4 regions of the Paenibacillus sp. FSL F4-0122 genome follow, and region 2 is predicted to be linked to each of the others. Evidence: riboswitches for the same ligand, from Rfam matches in the RefSeq annotation. Region 2 holds a riboswitch; each other region holds the start of a gene.

Region 1 (3,145 bases), 2.9 Mb from region 2:
AACGTATAAAAAGGGGCTTCGTTGCAAGTTTCAAGTTGCTTATCCATATTCTCTTTAATCAAGTGCATCGGCACATGTCCTGGACCCTCTACCATCACCTGTACATCATGACTCCAAGCCATAGCTGTTAATTCACCTAACGTCTCTAACTCGGCAAATTGTGCTTCATCATTCGCATCAGCAATCGAACCCGGACGTAATCCATCGCCTAGGGAAAAAGAAACATCGTACAGCTTCATGATTTCACATATCTCTTCAAAATGTGTATATAAAAAGTTCTCTTGATGATGCGCAAGACACCATGCCGCCATAATGGAACCACCTCTTGAAACAATGCCAGTCATACGTTGTGCCGTCAACGGGATATAACGAAGCAGAACCCCCGCATGAATGGTAAAATAATCAACCCCTTGCTCCGCTTGCTCAATGAGCGTATCACGGTACACTTCCCACGTTAAATCTTCCGCTTTCCCATTCACTTTTTCCAACGCTTGATAGATAGGCACCGTTCCAATAGGAACAGGAGAATTACGGATGATCCACTCGCGTGTAGTGTGGATGTTTTTACCTGTGGAGAGATCCATTATATTATCTGCCCCCCAGCGGATGGCCCATCTCATCTTCTCTACCTCTTCCTCTATGGAGGAGGATACTGCGGAATTTCCTATATTGGCATTGATCTTCACTAAAAAATTGCGTCCAATAATCATCGGTTCACTCTCTGGATGATTGATATTCGCTGGAATGATGGCGCGGCCGCGGGCTACTTCATCTCTAACAAATTCCGGTGCCACATTCTCACGAATCGCAACGTATTCCATTTCCGAAGTAATAATCCCTTTGCGTGCATAATGCATTTGAGAGACATTACGCCCCTTTTTCGCTCGCAAAGGTTTTCTATGGAGCGCTGGAAACACTTCCGCCACAGCTTTTCCTGTTGCATTCCCGTTATCTTCAGGCTTCACGGTTCTTCCTTCGTACGCTTCCGCATCCCCTCGTTCCTCAATCCAGCTTTGACGATTGGGCTCTAACCCCTGACGAATATCAGTATGAATATTAGCATCCGTGTAAGCCCCGCTTGTGTCATAGACATGAATTGGGGAATTCTCCTCTTCGCCGTCTATGCCCGCAGTTGGACTAAGTGAGATCTCCCGCATAGGCACCTGAATATCAGGCCGTGAACCCTTTACATACACTTTTTGACTTGCTGGAAAAGCTGATAAATTGATTGGATCGTTGTTCAATTCGCTTGTCATCTCAATTCCTCCTATAAGGTGATTTGATCAAGCGGAGACGGTCTACTCCCCACACATAGAAAAGGCCACATCTGTATAAGATGAGGCCTTAGAGTAGACAAATAGAAATAGAGCTCCATTTCCTCCGCTGGCATTATCCAGATCAGGTTTGACGGTCGATAGTTATAACTATCCTCTCAGCCTGGTCCCACCAAGCTCCCGTAACTATATAATTGCTACTTCAAAGTATAACCGAAAAGAGAGAATTATCCAAATCTACTCAAATGTGAGATCAACGTGTACGTTAGTATAACACCAGTACCCCAAATCCTTCCAGAAGCACCTCGCCCGAGAATGTTGTGCCGCTCAGTAAATCTGTTTTGGTCTCATGAAGATGGATCGTGACAGGAGTCTCACTATAATTAAGCAAAAAAGCATAACTGGAAGAAGCTCCGGTACGGACTTGCAGCTCTACCTCTTCTGGGAGCTCCAGCCAATTTGCTGGCGATTGTAGATCAATTAATTTTATGAAATCAGCCGCTGCCTGTTCGTTAAATACGGCTCCGTAATACCAAACCTCACCCTTGCCGCGACGATTTCTAGTTACCGCCGGTTTTCCCGCATAATAATCAGAGGCGTAAACCGCCATCACTTCAACCGAAGCTTCCTCTATTTTAAGAATATCATTAAAGTCATCTGCTCCTGTAACGACTTCGGTCGCGCCCGACCAGCTAATTGTTGTTGGCTGACGACTGCCCTTAACCATTGTGAATTCTTCAACTGTGATCCCGCATAGATCCTTAGCAGCACCTGGGAAAGGACGCATATAACATTGACCGCGCTCATCCTTATAGCCAGTTCTACAGCCGAAGATCAGTTTGCCGCCTTGTTGAACATATTCATCCAGCAGAGACGCTGTCTCATCTGTCATAATCGCTGGGTGAGGATAGATAAGCACGTCGTACCTTGCAAGCTCCTCCAGCGTTGTTTTTTTGCGCAGATAGAGCACGTCATTCGGGATATGCTTCCGCTGAAGAGCCTTGTACCACTCCTTATTGCTCTTCCACATAAACGGGCCATGCCAAACATCGTATTCTCCATCCCACTCATTGTCATAATCACGAACAATAGCAACGTTAGCCTGATTATGAGTACCGATAAACGCTTGACCTGCTGCTGCCAGCTCCTGACCGATCTGCCCCGCTTCCCGCACTCTCCGGTTAGGCTGATTATGATAGTCATTGATTCCATGCCAATAAATTTCATTGCCCATCGTAGCTGTCCGCCAGCGGAAATATAACACCATATCTGCCCCATGAGCGATCGACTGATAAGTCCATAACCGCATCTGCCCGGGCTTTGGAGAAGGCATATCCATCCGGTTCACCCAGCCACCCGGGCCTGACTGCTGCTCCATAATGCAGAAATTCGGGGATATCGAACGAACAACAGATAATGACAGTCCCCAGCCTCTATCATTCAGCGGATTCCGCTCATTCGGGTCATAAAAAATAGTAGAGAACTGAGGATAAGAATCATAGCTGAAGAAATCCAGCAGTTCATCCGTCATTTCATGGCTATCGAGATGCCCGAACAGACCGTTCGTGGTTACCCATTGCTTAGGGGCAAGTTTACGAATGATATCCGCTTGGTTTTTGGCAAAAGAAATTGTATTGTCCGAAATAAACCGTTTTTCATCCAATGCCTGATGAGGATTGGGCTGCTTCGGTACTGGAGTCGGACGTGGGAGATAGACCTGAGACCAGTCACTATAGCTTTGATTCCAAAAAACAGCTCCCCATGCCTCGTTCAAATGCTCAAGCGTAACATATTTCTGCTGTAGCCATTCCCGGAAGGCCTTATGGTCACTCTCCGAATAAAATTCACTGATCTCACAGTTGAGTTCATTA
Region 2 (3,145 bases):
AGTTCCCCAGTCCCGCAGCTCTTGCTAATCTCGCAATACGGACTGCCTCTTCCGCTGTACGCGCTCCTGAGGTATTAGGCAGAAGAGTCATGTGGCCGGGAATGTGGTTCATGATATTTTCTGCTCCACCTTCCGGGTCCACTCGGCGAAGCGCTACAGTAATCACCTGAGAACCAGAGCTTGCGATCACTCCGGGGATCAGAGCATTCCGGCTATATTTTCCGGTTCCGATAAATAATCTACTAGTTAATTCGATGCCTCCAATATGTAACGGGTCATGCATGAAATTACCTCCCTTTGGTTCTTAGAAATTTCTCAAAATTCTATACCGCTCCATCTCAACCCCCACCAACAAAGTGCACCAGTTCCAAACGATCATCCTCGCTCAGAGCAGTACTTTCATAATTCTCCTTACTGACAATTTCTCCATTCAGCTCAATGATCATCAGACGACCCGACCACTCAGGAAGACTGATCAAATCAGCTATAGTTTGAATACCACCAGAACACTCTGCGGATTTCCCGTTAATCAACAGTCTCATTCTGAATCACCCCCTTCGCCTATGCTTTTACCTCCCGGCTATGAATGAACCGCCTTATGAATAGCTTTGGCGGCCTCATAAGGATCATCCGCTCCGCAAATTCCGGACATCACAGCAATTCCTGCCGCGCCTTGCCTAATGATCTGCGCCGCATTAGCGGGACCAATTCCGCCAATCGCAATTACAGGAATAGAGCTAGTCTTCACCGTTTCTGCAAGCAGCTCTAACCCACGTGCGGGCAGCCCTAGCTTGCTCGCCGAGGGAAATACATGGCCAAACAAGCAATAATCAGCTCCCTGCTCTGAAGCATTCGCCGCTTCTTCCGGAGAATGAACCGATCTCCCCAGCCAAAGCTGAGGTGCAATTCGCCGGGCTGTAAGCGGGCTCAGACTGTGCCCAGCCAACTGAACACCCGCGGCACCAGCTGCCAATGCTACATCGATCCGGTCATTGATTATCAGTTTGGTAGCGGGTATACCGGCAGCCAACAGCTCCTGTGCCGCAGAGAGCAGTTCGCGTGCTGGACATTGCTTCTCTCTTAAGTGAATATAATCGACCCATGTCTGCACCGTGACAGCCAGTTCAACAAATTGTCTCAACAGCTGCTTGCCGTCTGATATTAGATGGATCTCAGCTTGTACCACTCGCGATCTCCTCTCTCTCACTTCCCTGTAGGCCAGTAAAAAACAAAAAAACTGCCCCCGTAAGGAAGGCAGTCAGAATCTGTATATAGACGGTACTACAAATAGCCCGACAACAGAAATTCGTTCTCCACTTCCCTACGCTGGTCTTAACCAGATCAGGTTCAAAGGGTCCGGAAATCCATTCCGTCTCAGCCAATCGGCACCCCTAGTGACATAAATATACAATTTTAAAATGCTAACGTGGTTTATAGTAACATATTTTTTTATTGAAATACACCCATTTATTCACATTAGCTGTACTAATCTAACCGTTTACTACCTCGCCACCATTTACATGAATAACCTGTCCAGTCACATAACTGGAATCGTCAGAGGCAAGATATACATAGGCTGGCGCCAGCTCCTCTGGTTGTCCAGGCCGTTTCATAGGCTGCGTGCCTCCAAACTCGCTAACCTGCTTCGCATCAAAGGTAGAGGGAATTAGCGGTGTCCAGATTGGACCTGGTGCTACACCGTTTACCCGTATGCCCTTCTCCGCCAGATTCGTGGACAAAGATCGTGTGAAACTCAGGATAGCTCCTTTAGTTGATGAATAGTCCAGCAGCTGCGGGCTTCCGCGATAAGCGGTAATTGAAGTTGTATTTATAATTGTAGATCCTGCTTTTAAATGAGGCATAGCTGCTTTTGTTAAATAGAACATCGCAAATATATTCGTACGGAAAGTACGCTCTAGCTGCTCGGAAGTAATATCCTCGATCTTAGCTTGCGGATGTTGCTCCGCCGCGTTATTGATGAGAATATCAAGCTTTCCTAAGCCCTCTACCGTCTGTTTAATAAGATCCTTACAGAATTTCTCGTCACCGATATCACCTGGAATTAGGATACATTTGCGGCCTTCCTGCTCGACCTGACGTTTAGTTTCCTCTGCATCTGAGTGTTCATTAAGATATGAAATGACCACATCAGCACCTTCTTTAGCAAAAAGCACAGCAACTGCACGCCCAATTCCGCTGTCTCCACCGGTAATCAACGCCGCCTTGTCTTGCAGTTTACCTGCTGCTTTATAATTTGCCGGCTCGTATTTGGGCAGCGGCGTCATTTCACTCTCAATCCCTGGCTGATGATGCTGCTCCTGTGGGGGTAAGGTTTTTGTAGCTTGTTTATTATTGCCTGACATCTTCCCTATCTCCTCTCGTTAAGCAAATTGATAGTTAACTGATCATCTTAGGATGGCACAACAATGCACGTTTATACGCTGGGTTTGTCATTTTCTTAAATCGCTTTACGAATCTTACTTACCACAATGCAAGTAGAAATAAACAACCGTGGATGTAAACTGCTGTAAGTGGAGAGGACTTCACTGCATACAAAAAGGCACAGCATCGCTGCTGTGCCTTGAATTGTTCACCCTAACTATTTCAAAGAAGAAACATGATTTTCTGCATTCACTCCATGTTCCAGTACCCACATAAAATAAAGAGCTTTAGCTGCTTTCTCCCGGGTCACTATGGCTTTAGGTTCTAGTTCTGTCCCATTGACCATTTGGCCTCTAGCAATCCCCACTTCAGATCTAATAAGCCCTAATTCATAAGCACTTTTCACTTTTGAAATTAAAAAAGGAGAAATGTCCGCCGTATCAACCAGCTGCTGCCAGGATACAAGTGGATAGTACATCGCTCCTCTAGCTCCTGGATCCAGATTGAAATCATAACCAGGATCTCCTGGCACTACTGCTGTGCCGTTATAATCAGTCATGTACTTAGGTTTATTAGCAAACTTTACTTGGTAAACATCATAGAGAATAGCACCCATCGTTTCACGTGACAGCTTACCTTTCGGATAATAGGCAAGATCTGATCTTTCCACTTTCATTAACTTAGAAATACTGCGTGTGAATTCAGCAACTGTCATCTCCGTATCTGGCTTAAAATTCCCTTGACGGTCTTTGCCCATTACTCC
Region 3 (3,145 bases), 1.7 Mb from region 2:
GCCAACTTTGATAACGAAGTAATTCAGGAAGCAAACTCGACGTCGAATCTTGAACGAACTTGGGAAGTCCGGTACTCACGTAGCACATCACTACGCTCCGTTCCTCCTTCCTCAAGTAACGTCCAACCTTCTTGGTTCTGAAAGCCGTCTTTTTGAACTCTTAAATTATAAGGTAAGTTCAAAAAGCCAACTTTGATAACGAAGTAACTCAGGAAGCAAACTCGACGTCGAATCTTGAACGAACTTAGGAAGTCCGGTACTCACGTAGCACATCACTACGCTCCGTTCCTCCTTCCTCAAGTGACGTCCAACCTTCTTGGTTCTGAAGTCCGCTCTCTACTCCGCCGGTAAAAAATCATTACTGAATGCACTAGCAGCATCCAGCGGTTTATCCAGCAACTTCAGATCATACATCCAGTCGCCGTAATTTTGCCAGACCTCGGTTTTTTGCTCGCCCCAGCGGGCAGCATCGTCCTTGTATTTTGGGCTAAGCCATTTTTGGCTAGCTAGGACAAGGTCGGCGTCCAGGTCAGGAACGGCCTTCGATAACATACCGGCAGCCTCTTCCGGATGATCAATGGCATATTGATAACCTTTTGATGTGGCTTTCATGAAGGCCTTCACCAGCTCAGGATGATCTGCAATTTGCTTCTCACTCGTCGTCAGCACAGGCGTGTAATAATCGAGCTGTGGCGCATAATCCTTTAAGTACAGCATATCCAATGGCTCGCCACGCAACTCAGCCTCAACGCCAGTCCAAGCGTAGAAAATCCAGGCGAAATCAATGTCACGTTTGACGGCGGTAAAATAATCAGCTTCACCGATACTTATCAGCTTCACCTTTTTCACATCGCCACCTTCAGGATCCATGATAGCTTTCATGGCTGCTTCTTCGGCCGGTGAGCCCCAGCCTCCGTAGGTTTTACCTTCGAAATCCTTTGGTGATTTAATATTGCGATCTACTGGAGCGGCGAATCCCGATGTATTATGCTGAATAATAGCTGCTATCGAGACAAGGGGGACGCCTTGTAGACGGGCTAGAGTTAATCCTTCTTGCGCGCTGATGCCAAATGCGGCCTCGCCAGAAGTAACCATAGTATCAGAACCCGCTGCGCCTGGTTGAACGATTTCGACGTCCAGACCTTCTTCAGCGTAGTAACCAAGATCCTTAGCTACGTATAGACCGGTATGATTCGTGTTCGGTGTCCAGTCGAGTGCGACTTTAACTTTGGTGAGCTCTTTTGGAGCATCCGTCCCAGCCGCTGCAGTTGGATCAGTAGCATTTGCTTTGTTTCCGGCTGTATTCCCATTGTTGCTGCCGCATCCGGCAACGGCAAGAATGAGTACACAGGTGAGGCACAACGTAAGTGCTTTTTTGAGGTGCATGTCTTCTTCTCTCCTTTAAGGTTACAAGAATCCCGTCTTCACAACATGAACCGTAAAGTGTAGTATGTACGTTTTTCTACATCTTTTAGTGATCTTACAAAAAAAGCGCCCCGAGTGATCGGGACGCTGGCTTGGCGCAAGGTTAGTCAAGGTCACAGGGACCAGAACCAATTGGCGATTCCTACGCTGGCATTATCCAGATCAGGTATAAGGGTCAGTATCTTGTGGGATACAATCTCAGCCGGCCAATTCCAGCACCCCTGGTTCTATGAAGTTAACGGGTATTTCTATGTGCAATATAAGTAAGCATAAGTTTTGTACCTATACTTAATGTCTTATATTTCTCGCATACGGTGTATTATAGACGGCTGTACTCGGAATGTCTAGTAGTGCACTCCTGAATTTTTCCAATCCAGTAGTTTCTTTTTTGCTAGTCTAGATCTTTATATTTCTTGCGGTGACGCCGTTTAAGCTCACTAACCAGCGCCCCTAGCGTGAGGACAACGCTGATCAGAATCCCGCTCATGATCACGAAGAGGGCAAGAAATTCAAAGGGGGAATATCCAATCATTTTACTCCATTGAATCTTTCCATCCAGATCGTCAATGACCTGATTCATGCCGTAAATCCCGCTTACTACCGTAAATACAGTGAGAATCATCAGCAGATTATCCCGTCGCTTGGACTGAAACTTATCCTGATACTGAAACAGGTCATTTAAGGTTTCTTTCACTTCCTCGAATAAAGCGTCGTTTCCGTATACTTTACGCAGCTGAAGAAATATCTCCCGGCCCTGCGACTGGGAAATCAACTCCAAGAAGTAGAACTTTGCCGAGAACTTATTGATGGAATAGATTAGATTGTCTATTTCCTCATAATCATGATTAATCCGAAGTCGGGAGTGCATATTGGCGAGCTTCAGCAGAACGATTTTGTGGAAAATATTGAGTAAAAATCCGTAATAATATTGCCCATACATCTGGTTGGCTAGACTTACAGCAATCTCCTGTTCAGCCCGGGTCATGCAGCAAAAGGTCTGCTCATTCATCATATAATACGTGTCTGGGCCCCAGCGATTATAGGAATGCTCATGACAATAGTTTGCAATATACGCTGGATCGCTTGCACTGGCATAGGGCTTTCCGTTCAGATCAATTCCATCAAGCTGTGAGGCGCGATAGCGTAGATTTACACTAATCTCATCAGAACCTTCTTCATTCTGAAAGCCGTAAAAAGCTTGCACCTGCATTCTTTCATCTACGAAAAAAGGAAGGGTCTCAAAATAAGCCCCATTGATATCCGATTGATCCAGATATGGCTCCAGTCCATCCACCAAATTTCGGAAGACAAAATCCTCTACCATCTCATAGGTCTGTTCCCCGCAATGAATATAAGTGTAGTCATCCTGTATGAAGGTTTTCTCTAGCGCACGGAAACGATCCGCGAATTCTAGGGCAATACTAAAGGGAATCGAATCCCCCTCCAGCTGGACACGTATCGTCACGAATCCAAGCTGAAAGGGACATATGAATATATCCGTCGAGAGAATTTTGAAAAATATAGATTGCTGCGGAATCTCCAGAATGCAGTCGAGATTATTTACTCTGGAAAAACGGCGAAACGAGTCGGCATCCTTCCTGCGCGGAAAAAGGACGTGTGCGGCAAACGGTAAATAGGTGCGCTCCATTCGTTCATGGGAAACACAGTAACCTTCTCCATAATAGGCAGCTTCCAGTTCTTTGTTATCCAGAAAAAAACG
Region 4 (3,145 bases), 6.3 Mb from region 2:
CAAGCTAATAAAGGAATTGGATAACGGCGGTACAGAAACGCGCGCAGCTTGTGGCAGAATTACGCGGCTCAGAGCCTGCCCACGAGTCATCCCGACTGAGAAGGCAGCTTCCCATTGGCCTTTATGTATCGACAGGATAGCAGCGCGTACGATTTCCGATGAATAAGCCCCTACGCTAAGGGTAAATCCAATGGTGGCGGCAATGAAGGGGTCGAGTACAATGCCAACAGCCGGCAAACCATAAAATATAATAAATAGCTGCACTAACAATGGGGTTCCTCGAATAACCCACACATAAAAACGGGCGATTAGCTTCGGAATTACCCACGGTGAAAGACGTGCCAGCGCGGTTAGGATCGCCAAAATCAATCCAAGCACAAAGGAAAGTAGCGCCAACGGAATGGTAAAAGCCACCCCGGCTTTTAGCAGGGGTAGCAGTGTGTCTAAGAAAATTTGTATTTTGCGGTCATCCATTATTCAGACATCCTTTTTAGCTTCCAGGCTTAATTAGCCTTGCTAGCCTTGTATTATTTTGAAACGTCAGCTCCAAAGTATTTCTCGGAAATTTTCAAGTACGTTCCATCACTCTTCATCTCTGTAATCGCATCACTGACCGCTTTCACCAGCTCATCATTACCTTTCAGGAATACCGCGGCACTTTGTGATCCTTCAGGAATCTCATCAACCACTTTAATTTTTGCATCTGGTTTTTGTTTTTTCAGATCCAGATAAGACAAGCCATCATTCACAGTTGCATCAATACGTCCCGAAGTCAGCAGGTCCATCGCTTGATTGAAACCATCTGTAGCTACGATTTCAGCACCGTTCTCACGAGCGATGTCGGATAAGTTACTTGTCAGGGATTGTCCGGCTTTTTTACCCTTAAGATCGGCAAAGGTCTTAATATCCTCATTGTCTTCGCTCACGATCAATACTGCTTTGGATACGATATAGGGTTCAGAGAAATCATATTTCACTTTGCGATCTTCGTTAATGGAAACTTCATTAAAGATTACATCAAACCGTTTCGCATCCATTCCAGCAAAAATACCATCCCACTGAGTTTCAAAAAATTCAGCTTTAACACCTAAACGCTTTGCTACTTCTTCAGCAATTTCCACGTCAAAACCAGTCAATTTCCCCGCAGTGTCATGATAAGTAAAAGGTGCATAAGTCCCTTCTGTACCTATCCGCAATTTGCCGCTGGCTTTCACAGCCTCCAAACTGTTTTGCGCTGAAGATGCTGCTCCACCATTCGTTCCAGCTGTAGGTTCAGCAGCCGTATTGGTATTCGAATTATTGGCGCAAGCCGCTACAAGGACCACGGTTAACGCCAATATAATAGTTAAACTCCATTTTTTCATTCTTAAATCCCCTCTCTCTATCCGGTTTTTTTCCGGTAAATTGAATAGTACACTGCCATCACATGATCGTCAATACTTTTTTCCGATTATATACATCGGAATTATAATATTAACTAGATTCCTACCTATATCTTACCCAATCTTGGATTAATCCTTCACTTCTTTCTCTCTTTACTTCTCAGAAAGATATGGTATATTTATAAACAAATTAATATGGACCTGTTATTTCACTAGGGGAGTCGGCCGACTGAGACGGAGCTTCAAGCTCCGGACCCTTGGAACCTGATCTGGATCATACCAGCGGAGGGAAGTGGAGCAGAATTTTCATCAAGCATGTTAAGTGTTATTATGCAGAATGAACTTTTTGACCCATTCATTTCCTCTGGAAATGGATGGGTCTTTATTTGTTTAGGCGCTCCACAAAAATTTTAGGAGGTTAGATCATCACGACCATTTTATCTATTCAAGGCCTAACCTACTCTTTTCCGGAATCTGAGCAACCCCCTGTATTCGCAGATCTATCCATGGATATCAGGCAAGGGGAATTCGTCTCCGTAGTAGGTGCTAGCGGATGCGGGAAAAGTACATTTTTCAAAACGATTGCCGGTTTACTCGAACCTACTCACGGAAAAATAAAACTCTCTACACACCCGTCAACCGCTAGTCGTTTAGGCCAGATCGCTTATATGCCTCAGCAGGATTTATTGCTGCCTTGGAGGACAGTGCTCGATAACTGCCTTTTGCCTTGGGAGATCAAGCCCAGATTCAATAAACAAGAAACGATCACTCAGATTCGGGAAATGTTGACCCGCTTCGGCTTAGCAGATGTAGAGAAGGCTTATCCCCATGAACTTTCGGGTGGAATGAAACAGCGAGTCGCATTTCTGCGCACCTTAGTGGCTGGAGGCGGAACTGGTCTGATGCTGCTGGATGAGCCCTTTGGCGCTCTCGATGCCATGACCAAACGCGAGATACACCGTTGGCTGTTGGAGTTATGGGGTGAATTGAATCAGACGATTATGCTCATCACTCATGATCTGGAAGAAGCACTATTGCTCAGTGACCGGATTTATTTATTATCTGGCGGTGCGCACAGCGAATTACAGGAGATCGTTGTGGATCTACCAAGGCCAAGACATTATAAGATGAACTATGAACCCCGGTTTATAGCACTACGGGAAGAGTTGGAGCGAAGATTGCATGCAACCTATACCTTTTAAAAAACATCTAGACAACTATGGTCCCTTCCTTCTTCTGGTACTGCTCATTCTTGTAATCTGGGAGTCGGCTGTTCGCCTTCACATGATTCCAGCCTTTATTCTCCCTGCACCTTCCTCTATGGGAATCGCATTGATCGAGCACAGGCAATTATTATTCGGACAGCATTTATTGGCAACGTTACAGGAGATACTGGTGGGTTTTGTCCTTTCTGTTATTTGTGGTGTATTGCTGGGCACTGGAATGTTCCTGTATCGCCCCATAGAAAAGGCCATCTATCCCTTTCTTATCATTAGCCAGACGATCCCATTAATTGCGCTATCCCCCATTTTTATTATGTGGTTCGGATATTCGCTGTGGAGCAAAGTGGCTGTGGTGTTTTTGACGGCTTTTTTTCCAGTCGTAGTGAGTACATATGATGGACTTCGTACAAGTGGCCAGACTTACAAGGACTTATTATTAACATTTGGTGCAAACCGCTGGCAGCTGCTTGTCAAAACCCAAATTCCACTGGCGTTGCCTGCTTTTTTCTCTGGCTTAAAGCTGTCCATTGTATACTGCGT

Evidence for each region. Region 2 has a riboswitch for thiamine pyrophosphate ahead of MHH49_RS00650 (thiamine phosphate synthase). Riboswitches for the same ligand answer to the same signal wherever they lie in the genome.
Region 1: it holds a riboswitch for thiamine pyrophosphate, as region 2 does, so the genes downstream of both, thiC (phosphomethylpyrimidine synthase ThiC) here and MHH49_RS00650 (thiamine phosphate synthase) in region 2, are expected to answer to the same signal.
Region 3: it holds a riboswitch for thiamine pyrophosphate, as region 2 does, so the genes downstream of both, MHH49_RS07800 (ABC transporter substrate-binding protein) here and MHH49_RS00650 (thiamine phosphate synthase) in region 2, are expected to answer to the same signal.
Region 4: it holds a riboswitch for thiamine pyrophosphate, as region 2 does, so the genes downstream of both, MHH49_RS28245 (ABC transporter ATP-binding protein) here and MHH49_RS00650 (thiamine phosphate synthase) in region 2, are expected to answer to the same signal.

The regions. Positions count from the first base shown of each region.
Region 1 covers NZ_JBBODI010000001.1:3,055,804-3,058,948, reverse strand. The annotation lists gene thiC (phosphomethylpyrimidine synthase ThiC) at 1-1,256, opposite strand, end outside; TPP riboswitch at 1,359-1,468, opposite strand; gene MHH49_RS13225 (beta-galactosidase) at 1,540-3,145, opposite strand, start outside.
Region 2 covers NZ_JBBODI010000001.1:153,073-156,217, forward strand. The annotation lists gene MHH49_RS00640 (thiazole synthase) at 1-283, opposite strand, end outside; gene thiS (sulfur carrier protein ThiS) at 339-542, opposite strand; gene MHH49_RS00650 (thiamine phosphate synthase) at 581-1,186, opposite strand; TPP riboswitch at 1,302-1,403, opposite strand; gene MHH49_RS00655 (SDR family oxidoreductase) at 1,491-2,363, opposite strand; gene MHH49_RS00660 (GDSL-type esterase/lipase family protein) at 2,600-3,145, opposite strand, start outside.
Region 3 covers NZ_JBBODI010000001.1:1,840,451-1,843,595, reverse strand. The annotation lists gene MHH49_RS07800 (ABC transporter substrate-binding protein) at 337-1,386, opposite strand; TPP riboswitch at 1,548-1,658, opposite strand; gene MHH49_RS07795 (hypothetical protein) at 1,817-3,145, opposite strand, start outside.
Region 4 covers NZ_JBBODI010000001.1:6,423,363-6,426,507, forward strand. The annotation lists gene MHH49_RS28235 (amino acid ABC transporter permease) at 1-474, opposite strand, end outside; gene MHH49_RS28240 (amino acid ABC transporter substrate-binding protein) at 528-1,364, opposite strand; TPP riboswitch at 1,587-1,690, shown strand; gene MHH49_RS28245 (ABC transporter ATP-binding protein) at 1,889-2,584, shown strand; gene MHH49_RS28250 (ABC transporter permease) at 2,565-3,145, shown strand, end outside.